One region of the Streptomyces sp. NPDC002787 genome, then DNA from elsewhere that is predicted to be linked to it. Evidence: riboswitches for the same ligand, from Rfam matches in the RefSeq annotation. Region 1 holds a riboswitch; each other region holds the start of a gene.
The links. A riboswitch is a leader RNA that binds a small molecule or an ion and turns the genes downstream of it on or off. The one in region 1 is predicted to bind cyclic di-AMP.
Positions count from the first base shown of each region.

Region 2: it holds a riboswitch for cyclic di-AMP, as region 1 does, so the genes downstream of both, ACWD26_RS34875 (transglycosylase family protein) here and ACWD26_RS04190 (M23 family metallopeptidase) in region 1, are expected to answer to the same signal.
Region 3: it holds a riboswitch for cyclic di-AMP, as region 1 does, so the genes downstream of both, ACWD26_RS37940 (C40 family peptidase) here and ACWD26_RS04190 (M23 family metallopeptidase) in region 1, are expected to answer to the same signal.
Region 4: it holds a riboswitch for cyclic di-AMP, as region 1 does, so the genes downstream of both, ACWD26_RS30370 (M23 family metallopeptidase) here and ACWD26_RS04190 (M23 family metallopeptidase) in region 1, are expected to answer to the same signal.

Region 1 is NZ_JBSFVC010000003.1:26,964-30,691, forward strand. Features, by position in the region: gene ACWD26_RS04185 (aldo/keto reductase) at 1-921, opposite strand, end outside; gene ACWD26_RS04190 (M23 family metallopeptidase) at 1,063-2,124, opposite strand; cyclic di-AMP (ydaO/yuaA leader) riboswitch at 2,136-2,293, opposite strand; gene ACWD26_RS04195 (PP2C family protein-serine/threonine phosphatase) at 2,563-3,684, opposite strand.
Region 2 is NZ_JBSFVC010000031.1:42,105-45,832, reverse strand. Features, by position in the region: gene eno (phosphopyruvate hydratase) at 1-967, opposite strand, end outside; gene ACWD26_RS34875 (transglycosylase family protein) at 1,333-2,037, opposite strand; cyclic di-AMP (ydaO/yuaA leader) riboswitch at 2,042-2,241, opposite strand; gene ACWD26_RS34870 (transglycosylase family protein) at 2,425-3,513, opposite strand; gene ACWD26_RS34865 (cytochrome P450 family protein) at 3,640-3,728, opposite strand, start outside.
Region 3 is NZ_JBSFVC010000039.1:32,700-36,427, forward strand. Features, by position in the region: gene ACWD26_RS37925 (helix-turn-helix domain-containing protein) at 1-287, opposite strand, end outside; gene ACWD26_RS37930 (ATP-binding protein) at 535-993, shown strand; gene ACWD26_RS37935 (DUF6328 family protein) at 965-1,534, opposite strand; gene ACWD26_RS37940 (C40 family peptidase) at 1,665-2,138, opposite strand; cyclic di-AMP (ydaO/yuaA leader) riboswitch at 2,142-2,312, opposite strand; gene ACWD26_RS37945 (hypothetical protein) at 2,684-3,001, opposite strand; gene ACWD26_RS37950 (ATP-dependent Clp protease proteolytic subunit) at 3,009-3,650, opposite strand.
Region 4 is NZ_JBSFVC010000024.1:48,484-52,211, forward strand. Features, by position in the region: gene ACWD26_RS30365 (GntR family transcriptional regulator) at 1-528, opposite strand, end outside; gene ACWD26_RS30370 (M23 family metallopeptidase) at 740-1,528, opposite strand; cyclic di-AMP (ydaO/yuaA leader) riboswitch at 1,541-1,715, opposite strand; gene ACWD26_RS30375 (M16 family metallopeptidase) at 1,919-3,307, opposite strand; gene ACWD26_RS30380 (M16 family metallopeptidase) at 3,304-3,728, opposite strand, start outside.

The sequences.
Region 1 (3,728 bases):
GTTCACTTCGTCGGGGGTGAGGGTGAGGTCGGCGGAGGCGAGCAAGGGCGGGAGTTGGTCGACGGTGCGCGCCGAGGCGATGGGGGCGGTGACGGTCGGCTGGGCGGTGAGCCAGGCGAGGGCGACCGTGGCGTGGGCGACGCCGCGGGCCTCGGCTATCTCGTCGAGCGCGGCGAGGACCCGGATACCGGCCGGGGTTTCGAGGTAGGCGCCGGCGCCGGCTGCCCGGGGGCTGTCGATCGTCGTGCCGGGGCGGTACTTGCCCGTGAGGAAGCCCTTGGCGAGGGCGAAGTACGGGACGGCGGAGAGGCCGTGGTCGGCGGCGAGGCTCTGGAGGGAGCCCTCGTAGGTGTCCCGCGAGACCAGGTTGTAGTGGGGCTGGAGTGCCACATAGCGGGCCAGGCCCTCGGCTTCCGAGAAGTCCAGTGAGGCCCGCAGACGCTCGGGGGTGATGTTGGACGCGGCGATCGCGCGGACCTTGCCGGCCTTCACCAGGTCGTCGAGGGCGGTGATGATCTCCTCGACGGGGACCTCGGGCTGGTCGAAGTGCGTGTAGTAGAGGTCGATGTAGTCGGTGCCGAGGCGGGTGAGGGACGCGTCGGCCGCCGCCTTGATGTTGGCCGCCGTCAGGCCCCGGTACTCGGGGTGCTGGCTCACCTTGGTCGCGATGACCACGTCGGAGCGGTTGCCCCGGGAGCCGACCCACTTGCCGATGATCGTCTCTGACTCGCCGCCCTTGTTGCCCTCGACCCACGCCGAGTAGGAGTCGGCGGTGTCGAGGAAGTTGCCACCGCCGGCCGCGTAGGCGTCGAGGACGGCGAAGGACTGTGCCTCGTCTGCGGTCCAGCCGAAGACGTTGCCGCCGAGGGAGAGCGGGAAGACCTCGATGTCGGACGTGCCCAGCTTGCGAAGAGAAGTCATGTTCAGGGTCAACGGGTGGAACGGACGTCCGCATTCCGCCTCAGCGTGAATGATGCGTGAAGCGTCCGGGCATGACGAACGCCGCGCACCCCTCATCGGGTTACGCGGCGCACGGCTGGGTCTGCGAGTCCTACCTGGCCCTTACGGGTTCAGACCCTTGCTGCGCAGCCACGCCGCCGGGTCGATGCCGCTGGAGGAGCCGCCGGGGTGGACCTCCATGTGGAGGTGGGCGCCCGTGACGTTGCCGGTGGCGCCGACGCGGCCGATCACATCGCCGGTGGCGACCTTCTGGCCGACGCTGACGCCGATGGAGGACTGGTGGGCGTACCAGATCTCGGTGCCGTCATCGAGGGTGAGGACGGTCTTGTAGCCGTAGGAGCCCTCGTAGCCGGCCTGCGTGATCGTGCCGCTGTGGACGGCCTTGATGAGCGTGCCGGTGGGGGCGGCGAAGTCGAGGCCGGTGTGGTAGCCGGAGGACCAGTAGGGGCCGGCCTGACCGAAGGAGGAGGTGAGGGTGTACGAGGAGGTGGGAAGCGCGAACTGCTTGGCCAGGGCGGCGAGGCGCTCGGCCTCCTTCTTCGCCGCGGCCTCCTCCTCCGCCTTCTTCTTGGCGGCGGCTTCCTTCGCCTCGGCTTCCTTCTTCTCCTTGGCGGCCTGCTCGGCGGCCTTCTCCGCGGCGGCGGTCTGGGCGGCCTCGGCGGCGGCCTTGTCGAACGCGTCCTGCTGGGACTCGGCCTGCGCCATGATGCGGGCGCGGAGCGCCTCACCGGCGTCGGCGGCGCCCTGCTCGGTGTCGGCGGCGATCAGGCCGGCGCTGCTGAGCGGGCTGGTGGAGGCCTGCGGCTCCGGCTCCTCGGCGTCGTCCTCGAAGACCGAGCCGACGTTCGGCATGTCGGGCATCGATATGGACACCGGGGCCTTGCCGGACTGCGCGCTGGCCATGCCGGCGCCACTGACGGCGGCTATGACACCGACGCCGAGCACCGTGGAGCTGCGGGCGAGACCGCCACGGGCGAGTACGCCGCTCTTCTTGGCGACGCGGTGCCGACCGCGAGCGGGGCGAAGGGAGTCCTCGGTGGGGTTCCACTCCTGCCAGGGGCCCTCGTTGTCGCTGTTGTAGCTGCCGTAGCCGAACGTCTGGCTCTCGCCGTCGCGTTGGCTAGGTACGAACGGGGCTTCGGTCGCGGACCGGTTCGACGCCACGTGGGCGTACTCCTTTCCTTCCTTCTCGCCTACCGGGTTAGCTGACGGGTTCGGAGCAGGAAGGTCTCCTACGCGCGTAAACCTGACGTGCTGCCACGACGGTTTGCGCGCGATTCACCCCAGGGTGGTGGTTCCCCGGTTCCCTTGCGGGATTCGGCGCGTGAGCACGGAGCCGTCTCTTGTGACGGCTGGGACGACCGCGCTGCGTTATCGAACGTTAATAGACGCGGGCGCTCCATTCCAAGCTGTTCTGAATGATCGTTCCGGCTTTCGCCTCGGACTTTACGGGTCATGAAGGGCGGAAAACGGGCGAGTTGACCTTGCCTCAGGAGTAACAGTTGTTCTGACGGTAAGTCAGTTTCTATACGGAGGAAGTTCGAACGGACACGCTCCGTGATCCCACGCCGAGAGATGTGAGAGAGAGGTGCGGGAGGGGTGTCAGGGGCGGCGGATCGCGAGGAGTGCCATGTCGTCCGTCGTGCGGTCGCCCGTGTGGCGGCGCACCTCGTCCGCGAGGGTTGTCAACAGGGCGCGCGGGCCGGGGAACGTACGGCCGGACAGTCGCTCGGCCGGGTCGTAGAAGACACCGTGGCTGTCGCGGGCCTCGGAGAGGCCGTCGGTGTAGAAGAGCAGCGTGGCGCCGGGCGGGAACCCCGTCTCCTCGGCGCGGTCCGGCCAGGTGCCCAGGTCGTCCATGCCGAGCGGAAGCGCGGGCTGCGGGGCGTCCAGGGTGCGCAGGGTGCCGTCGGCGTACAGCAGCAGGGGTGAGGGGTGGCCGCGGTTGACGATCCGTGCGCGGCCGGCGTCGTGCGGGAACTCCGCCAGTACGGCCGTGACGAACCCCTCGTACTCCACGGTCCCGTCCCGTCGGGCGGCCTCGCGCCGTGCCGCCTCCCGGGCCAGCGCCCGCTCCAGCCGCTGGGCGACCGCTTCGAGCGTCGACTCCTGCTCGGCCGCCTCCCGGAACGCGCCGATCAGCACCGCCACCGCCGAGACCGCCCCCAGCCCCTTGCCGCGCACATCGCCCACGATCAGCCGTACGCCGTGGGGGGAGTCCTGCACCGCGTACAGATCGCCCCCGATCGACGCCCCGGCCTGCGCGGCCTCGTACCGCGCGGCGATCTCCAGCCCGCCGATCCGCTCCTGCGGCACCGGCAGTACGGCCCGCTGCGCAGCCTCGGCGATCTCGCGGGCGGTGGCGAGCCGGGCGTCGCTGCGGCGGACGAGACGGTTGATGAGCACGGCCAGTACGGCGACGGTGGCGACCGTCGCGATCTCGGTGATCGCGTCCACATGGCCCGTGTCGCCGTAGTGGACCCGTACGGCGGTGATGCCGGCGACCGAGGCGGCGCCGGTGATCAGCGTGCCGTGGAGCGAGAAGAGCGGCGCCGCCACGAGGGGCGCGGCGGTGAAGAAGGGGACCGCCGTGAACTCGCGCGGGGTGAAGTGGTCATAGAAGAGGCCGATGGCGATCAGCAGGACGGGCAGGCCGCAGGCGAGCGCGCGGGCGTACGAGAACCGCCGACCGGCCGGCTCCCTCGCTCCCTCTGGCTGCCCCACATCTACAGGGTTTCCGGCGGTGGGGCGCGGGGCTAGTCGGCGGG
Region 2 (3,728 bases), on a different contig from region 1:
CGCGGGCCAGGCGCTCGGGGTTGGTGACGAACAGGTCGTCGCCGACGATCTGGACCTTGTCGCCCAGCTTGTCGGTGATGATCTTCCAGCCGGCCCAGTCGTCCTCGAACAGCGGGTCCTCGATGGAGACGAGCGGGTACGCCTCGACGAGCTCGGCGTAGTACTCGGTCATCTCGGCGGCGGAGCGCTCCTTGCCCTCGAAGACGTAGGAGCCGTCCTTGTAGAACTCGGAGGCGGCGACGTCGAGCGCCAGGGCGATCTGCTCGCCGGGGGTGTAGCCGGCCTCCTTGATGGCCTCGAGGATGAGGTCGAGGGCGGCGCGGTTGGACTCCAGGTTCGGGGCGAAGCCGCCCTCGTCGCCGAGGCCGGTGGACAGGCCCTTGGTCTTCAGCACCTTCTTGAGGGTGTGGTAGACCTCGGCGCCCCAGCGCAGGGCCTCGGAGAAGGACTCCGCGCCGATCGGGGCGATCATGAACTCCTGGATGTCCACGTTGGAGTCGGCGTGCGAGCCGCCGTTCAGGATGTTCATCATCGGAACGGGCAGCAGGTGCGCGTTCGGGCCGCCCAGGTAGCGGAAGAGCGGGAGGTCGCTGGCCTCGGAGGCGGCGTGGGCGACGGCGAGGGAGACGCCGAGGATGGCGTTGGCGCCGAGGGAGCCCTTGTTGTCGGTGGCATCCAGGTCGAACATCGCCTGGTCGATCAGGCGCTGCTCGGTGGCGTCGTAGCCGACGAGCTCCGGGCCGATCTGCTCGATGACCGCGAGGACGGCCTTCTCGACGCCCTTGCCGAGGTAGCGGTTGGGGTCGCCGTCACGGAGCTCGATGGCCTCGAAGGCACCCGTGGAGGCGCCGGAGGGGACGGCGGCACGACCCGTGCTGCCGTCGTCGAGGCCGACCTCGACCTCGACCGTGGGGTTGCCTCGGGAGTCCAGGATTTCCCGGGCTACGACGACGTCGATGGACGGCACGAGCATCTCCTTCTTGGGATGTGACGCGATGGCGACTAGAGCCTAACCGCCACGGGGCCCTCGGTCCTCGACCGACCGCCCCATGGACAGACAGACGGTATCCATTGTTCCCACCCGGAACAAAGCCGTGGTGAACAGGAGAGGTGAACAGGAAGGGAAATGGGCCCCGCAGGAAGGAAAAAGCCCCGCCCCGGTGCGTACGGGGGAATGCGCACCGAGGCGGGGAGCCCGTGGGGACGGGGGGACGGCCCTCACGAGGTCTTCACTATGGAGGACACGGATGTGAGCGGGCTGTGGTTCAGCTGGGGAGCGGCCTGTTTTTCGGCCCAGCTCAGCCCGGCCACATCCGGTCCGGCCATGCAGGGTCAGCTCAGGTGGAGCTGCTGGCCCGGGTAGATGAAGTCGGCGTCGTCGATGATGTCCTTGTTCAGCTCGTAGAGCTTCTCCCAGCCACCCTTGACGTTCTTCTTCTCGGCGATGGCGCTGAGGGTGTCACCGCTGACGACCTTGTACTCGCCGTCACCCTTCTTGACCTTCTTGCCGGTCGGGGTCTCGACGGTGGCGCGCTCGGAGGAGCGGGAGGCGCGGGTCTCCTGAGTGCTCTTCTGGGTGCTCTCCTGCGAGGAGGAACCGGAGTTCGAGCCGGAGTTCGAGTTCGAGGAGCCACTGCCGGAGGCGGCGGCACCGCTGTACGAGGCACCGGACAGGCCCTTGCCGCAGACCGGCCAGGCGCCCTTGCCCTGACCCGCGAGGACCTTCTCGGCGATCTCGATCTGCTGCGCCTTGCTGGCCTGGTCGGCGGTGGAGGCGTACTTCGTACCGCCGTACCCGGCCCAGGTGGAGGCCGAGAACTGCAGACCGCCGTAGTAGCCGTTGCCGGTGTTGATGGACCAGTTCCCGCCGGACTCGCACTGGGCGACGGCGTCCCACTCGGAGGCGGTGGCGGCGGAGGCGCTGCCGGCGGCCATCAGCGGAGCCGCGACGGCGGCGGCGCCGGTGACACCGGCGACGGCGATGGCACGGGCGGCCTTGGACGGGCGGCGGTGCTTGCCCTTGCTGGAAAACAGCATGGAGTGATCCCCTCACCGACGCCTGCGAGGTGAGCTGTCGGGTTCGGGCCGGTTGAGTTGCCCGGCCGCGCTCGCTCGCCTTTCGGCTCACGTCGCGCGGCTTCACCCCGAGCCGGTTCCGGTCGTGCGACCCCGAAGGGCCTCAACTTCCGGACCCGGCACTTACCTTGGGTCCCCCGCTCCTGCCTACGGCGCTTGACGCGACGACTGTTCCCATACGGCCGTTGGCAGGATTCGGCGTGCCGACCGCAGGGGCCCGCTGTGGCGAGCGGTCACGACCGTAAACACGTGATTCGCCGAATTTCAAAGCCGATCAGGGGGTCTGTGATTCATCTCCCACCGAGATCAAATCGGGCATTCAGGGGCGAACCCCAACCCGAACTCCCGCTACTTTTCGCCCGTTTCGGCACCGACTTCGAGGGTCTGACCGGGAAGGATAAGGTCCGGGTCAGTTCCGACCGTGCCCTCGTTCTCGGCGTACAGCTCCCGCCACCCGCCGTCGAGTCCGAGCGAGTTCGCGATGCCCGTCAGATTGTCGCCCGCACGGACGGTGTACGAGCCCTCCACGGCCTCGCGGGCCGCGTCGCCGCCACGGGAGGCGTGACGGCCGGAGGGTGAGGAATCGGCGCGCGAGCCGTCGGCGGCGCCCGCACCCTCGGAGGCACTGGCGCCACGGTGACGACCGGCGCTGCTTTCACTGCCGTCGACCGTGGAGGAGCCGCCACTCTGAGACGAGTCGTCCGAGTTGTCGGTGCCGGACTTCGCGGAATCGTCGGAGTCGGCGCCCGAGGCGGCCTTGGTGGACCCTTCATTGACATGCGCGGACGATTCCGATGAATCGGATGATTCGCCAGAACCGCTGGAGTCAGCGGAGTCACCGGAGCCGCTGGAGCGCTTCGGATCGTTGGAGCCGGTGGAGTCGCCGGAGTCGGTGGAGTCGGTGGAGTCGGCGGAATCAGCCGACTTGGTCGATCCGGTCGATCCAGCCGAAGAAGACGAATCCGGCGAACCGGAGGAACTGGAAGTATTGGACGAACTGGAGGAATCGTCGGACTTCGTCCAGTCGCCCGCGCCCCCCGGGTCCACATCGGCGGAGCCGGAGTCGCCGGCGAGGTTGTGGAGCACGCCACAGGTGGACCAGACGCCGACGCCCTGGTCGGCGAGCACCCTCTCGGCGACCGCGATCTGCTGCGAACGGCTGGCCTGGTCGGCGCTCGTCGCGTAGTCGAGGCCGCCGTACGTCTCCCAGTTCTCCTGCGTCAACTGGAGGCCGCCGTAGCGCCCGTTGCCGGTGTCCGCGCTCCAGGAGCCGCCGCTCTCGCACTCCGCCACCTGGTCCCAGGTGGTTCCGCTGGCCGCGCTCGCGCCGGTGGCGCCGAGGAGTGGGATCGCGATGGCCGAGCCGGTCACCCCGGCCGCGACGAGGAGGGCCGGAGCCTGGCGGGGGCGACGGTGACGACCGGTCCCGGAGAGCATGCGGTTGCCTTTCACGCGACAGCAGTGACCTGCGCGAGGGATGTGGTGACTCCTTCGCACTGACGTGTGAACGTATCGACAGTTGATCAGTTGTCACAAGTCAATGCAGCGCAGATCACGTGAAGATCACAGACTTGAGGGTGTGTCATTTTCTGGCGTGGATCGGGGTACTGCTACGGGCCGCTCGCGCGGAGTGAATGCCACCGGAAGCGTGC
Region 3 (3,728 bases), on a different contig from region 1:
ACGCCCCGGTAGGCGTGCCACCAGTTGTGCCGCCCGCTCCCGTCCTCGGAGCCCGCCAGAGCCAGGAGCACCTCCCGTAATTCGGAGTCGTCGACCCCGTACGCGTCCAGTAGCTTGCGTACGTCCCCGGGCTTCACCCCGCTGGCGCCCGTCTCGATCCGGCTCACCTTCGACTGGTGCCAGCCCACGAGACGGGCCGCCTCGATGCTCGTGAGACGGGAACGGGTGCGCAGGACACGCAACTCGGCACCGAGCTTGCGGCGGCGCACCGCCGGACCGTACTGCATGGGTTTCTCCTTCCGCCCGGCGAGCGAAGTCGGGGTGACGACAGAGGATGGACGAAGACCCCTGCCAAATACGGTCGGCCGTCGGAGAGTTCACCGCTTCGAGCGACAGATATATGCACATCTTGGTGGATCGCCGCCCGTGACGGCCCAGGTAGTGGCAGTCTGGCGCGAAGCACCAGTCCGGGACCGTAGTCGAACCATCCGCTCCCTGTCGGACACCGGTCCCGTGGGAAAGGGACGCCTCGCCATGGCAGATCACCAGGAAGCATCCGTCACTCTGCCGAGCGATCCCGCCTCGGTGCCCGCTGCCCGGAACTACGTCACCACCGTGCTGGCCGAATGGGGCCTGCCGGGTGACACGGACATCGCGGACACCGTGCGCCTGATCGTGTCCGAACTCGCCACCAACGCCGTCCAGCACACACTCGGTCAGTCGCCCACGTTCACCGTGGACATCGCGCTCGACCGGGACGAGCACCTGCGCATCGGCGTCACCGACAGCCATCCACGTTTTCCCAAGCGCCTGCCCGCCGCCGTCCAGCAGGACAACGGCAGGGGCATGGTCATCATCCGCTGGCTGACCGCCGAGTGCGGCGGCAGGCTGAGCATCAGACCCACACGGGAGGGCGGTAAGACGGTGGCGATCGAGCTGCCGTGGACGGTCCCCGTACAGCCGGTCAGGACAGGTGGTCCGCAGGAGCCGTGACGGAGTCCTGACCCCGGGGGGCGGGGACCGTCCCGTCCTGACGCGGCGTCCTCGTGCTGCCGTTGCGCTCGGAGCGTCCCACCAGCTTCGGGAGCACGGCCCACAGGAACAGACACCCGAGGAGCGTGCCGACCCCGGCGATGATCCCGGCCGTCCGGCCGAGCGTCACGTCCACGACGAGCATCACGGACCCGGCGAAGGCCGGCATCAGCACCCCCAGGCCCACGGTGGCCAGCCGGGACGAGACCTGGACGATGGTGGGCTTGGCGTTCTGCTGGAAGAGCAGCCGGTGCAGGGCGGCCGGGGCGGTGAAGAGCGTCGCCGCGAGGACCGCCAGCAGCAGGGTGGTGACGTAGGTGGCGCGCTGTACGGAGTCCAGGTCCGGGAAGCGCGGTGTGAAGGCCAGCGTCAGCAGGAACGCGAAGAGGATCTGCACCCCTGTCTGGGTGACCCGCAACTCCTGCAGCAACTCGGCGAAGTTACGGTCGGCGCGTTCGAGGGGCGTCTCGTTGCGGGCGGGGCGGGTGCTTTCGTCGGCCATGACTGAACGAGTAACCAGTTCGGCCGGGGGTACGCCCCTGTGCAAGGGGCGCGGAAGAGCGACCCGGGGGGCGGGTGAGGAGCAGGCCGGGGGGCGGCCGTGCGTTCCGCCGCCGCCCCCCGACGGTGGGTCAGCGGACCCGGCCGTACCAGACGCTCTTCGTCCAGATCTTCTGCAGCCGGACGACGTCACCCGTCTTCGGCGAGTGCCAGATCTTTCCCTTCCCCGCGTAGATACCGACGTGGTAGACGTTCGAGCCCGAGTGGAAGAAGACGAGGTCTCCGAGCTTGCGGCTGCTCGCGGAGATGTGCTTCGTCTTGTTGTACTGCTGCTGGGCAGTACGGGGCAGCTTCTTGCCCGCCTTCTTGAACGAGTACAGCGTCAGCCCTGAGCAGTCGAACCTGCCTGGGCCCGTGGCGCCGTACTTGTAAGGGGAGCCCTTCTTGGAAGCCGCGACCTTGAGTGCCTTCGACGCCACCGTGGCGGCCTCGGCGTCGGCTGCGACGCCCGGGACCACGATGCTGCCGCTGACAGCGGCGATGGTCAGAGCCGAGGCCGTGCCGGCCCGGGTCAACAGCGACGGGACACGATTCAGCGCAGTCATGCGCAACCCTTCGTCAGCCGCCTGTGAAGGATGACCTGTCGGATTCGGGCTGACAAAGTTGCCCGGCCGCTGACGCGGCTTCACCCCAAGGGCTGCTCGGCCCGGTCATGGCGTGACCGTTCCGGCGACCCGTCGTGCTTGGGTCCTCCACTCCTGCCGATGCAATCCTGTCGACCGGTCATCCGGGCGGCGGCAGGACTCGGCGTCCACCCGGATCGCCCCGCCGCTGCGGCGGGGGCTTGTCGTCAGGAAGGGATCTTGACGCACGGAAGTCCGAAAATCCCAACGGAATCGGGGATTTGTGGTCTTACTCACCACTCGCCCGTTCGGGTGGACAGGACGATTTCGGTAGGTGTGTCCACGTGGCCGAGGAGGTCCGCACCAGCACCGGAATAATGCATTCCGTCAGTTCGGTGGCCAGATCGCGCAACTTCACAGGTTCTTTGGACGTATGGGCCGATGGGTCGATCGTGCTAGGCCGTCCGGAGGGTGCGTACCCGGGCCGGACGCCCCGTCAGTAATACGGCGAGCGGCCGGGGATCGGTTCAGGCCGGTGAGTCCTCCGGCTCCGGCGGCAGCGCGACACGGGCCGCCCGGCGCTCGCCGTCGAGAACTCTCAGGGCCCGCGCGAGGGTTGGGGCGTGCACCTCGTTCTCACCGCGCCTGTGCATCAGTTCGAGCGCGTCGCGCAGAGCGATCGCCTTGGCGACGAGCGCCTGCGCCGCGCGCAACCCGCGGTACGTGTCGCCCGGGCGGGCCGGATTGATCCGGCCGAGGAGGTCGACCGCGTCCAGGTAACGGTCGATCAGCTCCGCCTCGGCGCGCGTGAGCGCGGGCAGCGGCGGCAGTTCGGGTGGGAGCATCGACGCCTCACCTCGCGCCGGGGAGCGTGCGCGAGGTCTTACGGCTCGGGATCACCCGATCGGCCAGTCCGTACTCCACCGCCGCCTCGGCGTCGAGGAACGTGTCCCGCTCGATGTCGGCACTGATCCGCTCGGGGCTCTGCCCCGTGTGCCGTACGAGCATCTCCTCCAGCTTCCGGCGGTTGCGCGTCAACTCCGCCGCCCGGATCGCCAGATCGCTCGCCTGCCCCTCGATCCGGTCGGCCGACGCCGGCTGGTGGATCAGCACGCGCGCCCCCGGCAGCACGAACCGCTTGCCCGGTGTGCCCGCCGCCAGCAGCACCGCGGCGGACGGCCCGGCCTGGCCCAGACAGATCGTCTCCACATCGCAGGTGACGAATCGGATCGTGTCGTAGAGCGCCGTCATCGCGCTGAACGAGCCGCCGGGCGAGTTGATGTACAGCGAGATGTCCCGGTCCGGCGACTGGTACTCGAGGTGCATGAACTGCGCCATCACATCGTTCGCGGACGTGTCGTCGATCTGCGTCCCGAGGAACACGATCCGTTCTTCCAGCAGCTTCGAGTACGGATCCATCGTTCGGTGACCCGCACTGGTGCGCTCGGTGAACTCGGGCAGCACATGGCGGGCCGACGGTCGGTTCGCGGGCATGGGAAATGCCTCCTCTGATCGACTTCTGTAAAAAATGTACAGGACGTACGTATGGTGGGGGGAGGGGTGTCGGCTCAG
Region 4 (3,728 bases), on a different contig from region 1:
GATGCCGCCGTGCTCCGCCCAGGACTCCACGGGGTCGGCCGACGCCTCGACCGCGTACATCCAGGCGATCTTGTGCCGCAGCTGGGCGAGTGTCGAGGTCAGCGCGGGGCTGCCGGACGCCTGTGCGAGCGTCTCGTGGAACCAGCCGCCCAGGGAGCGCAGATCCTCGCTGTTGCCCCGCCTGGCCCGCTCCTGGCCCAGCCTGACCAGGCCGCGCAGCACCTTGAGGTGTGCCTCCGTACGGCGCTGGGCGGCGCGGGCGGCGCCCAGCGGCTCCAGCAGCATGCGCATCTCCAGCAGGTCGGCGGCCTCCTGCTCGGTCGGCTCGGCGACGCACGCGCCCGCGTGCCGACGGGTCACCACGAACCCTTCCGCCTCCAGCGTGCGCAGCGCCTCACGCACGGGGACCCGGCTGACGCCGTACCGGCGCGCGAGCAGTTCCTCGGTGAGGCGGCTGCCGCGCTCGTAGACACCCGCGACGATGTCGTCGCGGATAGCCGTGCATACCGAGTGCGCCGGAATACGCATGACCGACCTCCGCCTTAATCCCCGTGAAACGTCGATGATTGACGTGTGTTCCAGTGACTCTATTGCAGCGAGCCGGAATTTCCGATGGCGGACCGGAATCCATGGATATTTTTTGGACAGGAGGTGTGTCACAACGGACAAGGAGTACGTCACAACGCGGAAAGCCCCGGCTCGGTGAGCCAGGGCCTTCCGGGAAGAGCTGAGCGAGGCGTCAGATGTTCACGCCGTGCGAGCGCAGGTACGCGGCGGGGTCGATGTCCGAGCCGTACTCGGCGGTCGTCCGGGCCTCGAAGTGCAGATGCGCGCCGGTGACGTTGCCGGTCGCCCCGGAGAGGCCTATCTGCTGGCCGGGGGTGACCGTCTGGCCGACGGAGACGCCGATGGACGACAGGTGGCCGTACTGCGTGTACGTGCCGTCGTTCATCTTGATGACGATGTTGTTGCCGTACGCGCCACCCCAGCCCGCCTCGACGACAGTGCCGGAGCCGACCGCGAGGACGGCGGTGCCGGAGGCCGCGTGGAAGTCGACGCCGGTGTGGCTGCCGGAGGACCAGACGGCGCCGCCGGCCTTGTAGCCGGTGGAGATGTACGAGCCGCTGATGGGCGCGACATAGGAGTTGAGGCGCTCGCGCTCGGCCGCACGGGCGGCGCGGGCCTTGATCTCCTCGCGCTCCTTGGCGGCGGCACGTTCCTGCTCGGCCTTCTCGGCGGCTGCCTTGCGGGCCTCCTCCTGCGCCTTCTTCTTGATCTCGGCGACCTCGGCGGCCTGCTGCTGGGCGGCGGCCTGGGCGTCGACCTGGTCGGCGACCGTGTCGCCGAGGGTGATGATCTGGTTGAGACCGGTCTGCTCGACGGCGGGCTCCTCCGCGGCGAGCGCGGGGGCTGCCAGGGTGCCGATGACACCGGTGGTGGTGAGAGCGGCGACGCCCACGTTCCTCGTGGTCGCGCGCTTCACACGGCCGGGACGGCGGTGCTTCCCGGGGGCGCGGGTGAACGCCATGAAGTGGCTGGTCCTTTCCTTCCCTCTCGCCTACCGGGTTAGCTGACGGGTTCGGAGCAGGAAGGTCTCCTACGGCTGCCCCCCGTTTCGCGTCGCTTCGCGAAGGGCACCCGATTCACCCCAGGGACTGCGGTGGGTCCCCGGCTCCCCTGGCTCGCGCCATGCGGGGACTCGGCGATGACTGTCCGGTGCCGCGGCTGCGGCGGACTGCTGACGAACAGCCGGACCGACGCTAAGGGCGCCGTCTTCGAAATAACAAACGGATCACGGGTTTTGAGGCGTACGCCACAGGGCAGACGTGCAACCTCCCCCATCAATAGGGACAAACGAGGGCCCTGGCGACTCTTCAGTCACCAGGGCCCCGGAGACGCGCGTCGTTCTGCCCGGTTTCTACTCGGCCGGTACGACGGTGACTTGGCCGATGCCGAGGGCCCTGACCGGCTCCTCGATCTGCGCGGCGTCGCCGACGAGGACGGTCACCAGACGGTCCACCGGGAAGGCGCTCACGGCGGCGGCCGTGGCCTCCACCGTGCCCGTGGCGGCGAGTTGGCGGTAGAGCGTCGACTGGTAGTCGTCCGGCAGGTACTGCTCGACCTGGTCGGCCAGCGTGCTCGCCACGGCGGCGGCCGTCTCGAACTTGAGGGGGGCGACCCCGACGAGGTTCTGCACGGCGACGTCGCGCTCGGCGTCGGTCAGACCCTCGGCGGCGAGGGTGCGCAGCACCGTCCACAGGTCGTCGAGCGCCGGTCCGGTGTTGGGTGTGTCCACGGAGCCGCTGATGGCGAGCATCGCGGTGCCCGAGCCGTCGGGTGCGGAGCGCAGCACCTGGCCGAACGCGCGCACGCCGTAGGTGTAGCCCTTCTCCTCGCGCAGGACGCGGTCCAGACGGGAGGTGAGGGTGCCGCCGAGGCAGTACGTGCCGAGCACCTGGGCCGGCCACACGCGGTCGTGCCGGTCGGCGCCCACCCGGCCGATGAGCAGTTGGGTCTGGACGGAGCCGGGGCGGTCCACGATGATCACCCGCCCGGTGTCGTCGGCGGTCACGGACGGCACCGGTCGCGGCTTGGCCGGGGAGCCGGTCCAGGCGCCCAGGGTCTCGCCGAGCACCGTGTCGAGGTCGACGCCGGTGAGGTCGCCGACGACCACGGCGGTGGCCGTCGCGGGGCGTACGTGCTTCTCGTAGAAGGCGCGTACGGCCGCGGAGTCGATGCCCTCGACGGTCTCCTCGGTGCCCTGGCGGGGGCGCGACATGCGCGAGTCGGCCGGGAACAGCTGCTTGGAGAGCTCCTTCGCGGCCCGGCGGCCCGGGTTGGCGGTCTCGTGGGGGATCTCGTCGAGCCGGTTGGCCACCAGCCGCTCGATCTCGCTGTCCTCGAACGCGGGGGCCCTGAGGGCGTCGGCGAGCAGGCCGAGCGCCTTCGCCAGCCGCGACACGGGCACTTCGAGGGAGAGCCGAACGCCGGGGTGGTCGGCGTGCGAGTCGAGGGTGGCGCCGCAGCGCTCCAGCTCGGCGGCGAACTCCTCGGCCGTGTGCTTGTCGGTGCCCTCGGAGAACGCCCTGGTCATGATGGTGGCCACACCGTCGAGACCGGCGGGCTCGGCGTCCAGGGGCGCGTCGAGGAGGACCTCGACGGCGACGACCTGCTGGCCGGGACGGTGGCAGCGCAGGACGGTCAGACCGTTGTCGAGGGTGGAGCGCTCGGGCGCCGGGAACGCCCAGGGCCTGGCCTCGCCGGCCTGGGGCTGCGGGTGGAAGTCCATGGTCGCGAGCTCGGTCACTTCGCCGACTCCTCGGTCTCGTCGGTGGTTTCGGCGGCCTGCGCCGCGGCTTCCTCTGTGTCGTCCTCCTCGCCGTCGACGGGCTCGTAGACGAGCACCGCGCGGTTGTCGGGCCTCAGACGCGCCTTGGCGATCTCCTGGACCTCCTCGGCGGTCACGTCGAGGACGCGGTCGACGGCGGTGAGGGCGAGCTTCGGGTCGCCGAACAGCACCGCGAACCGGCACAGTTCGTCGGCGCGGCCCGCGACCGTACCGAGCCGGTCCAGCCACTCGCGCTCCAACTGGGCCTGGGCGCGCTCCATCTCCTCCGCCGTGGGGCCCTCCGCGGCGAACCGGGCGAGCTCCTCGTCGACGGCGGCCTCGATGACGGGCACCTCGACGTCACCGGAGGTCTTCACGTCCATCCAGGCCATGGAGGGCG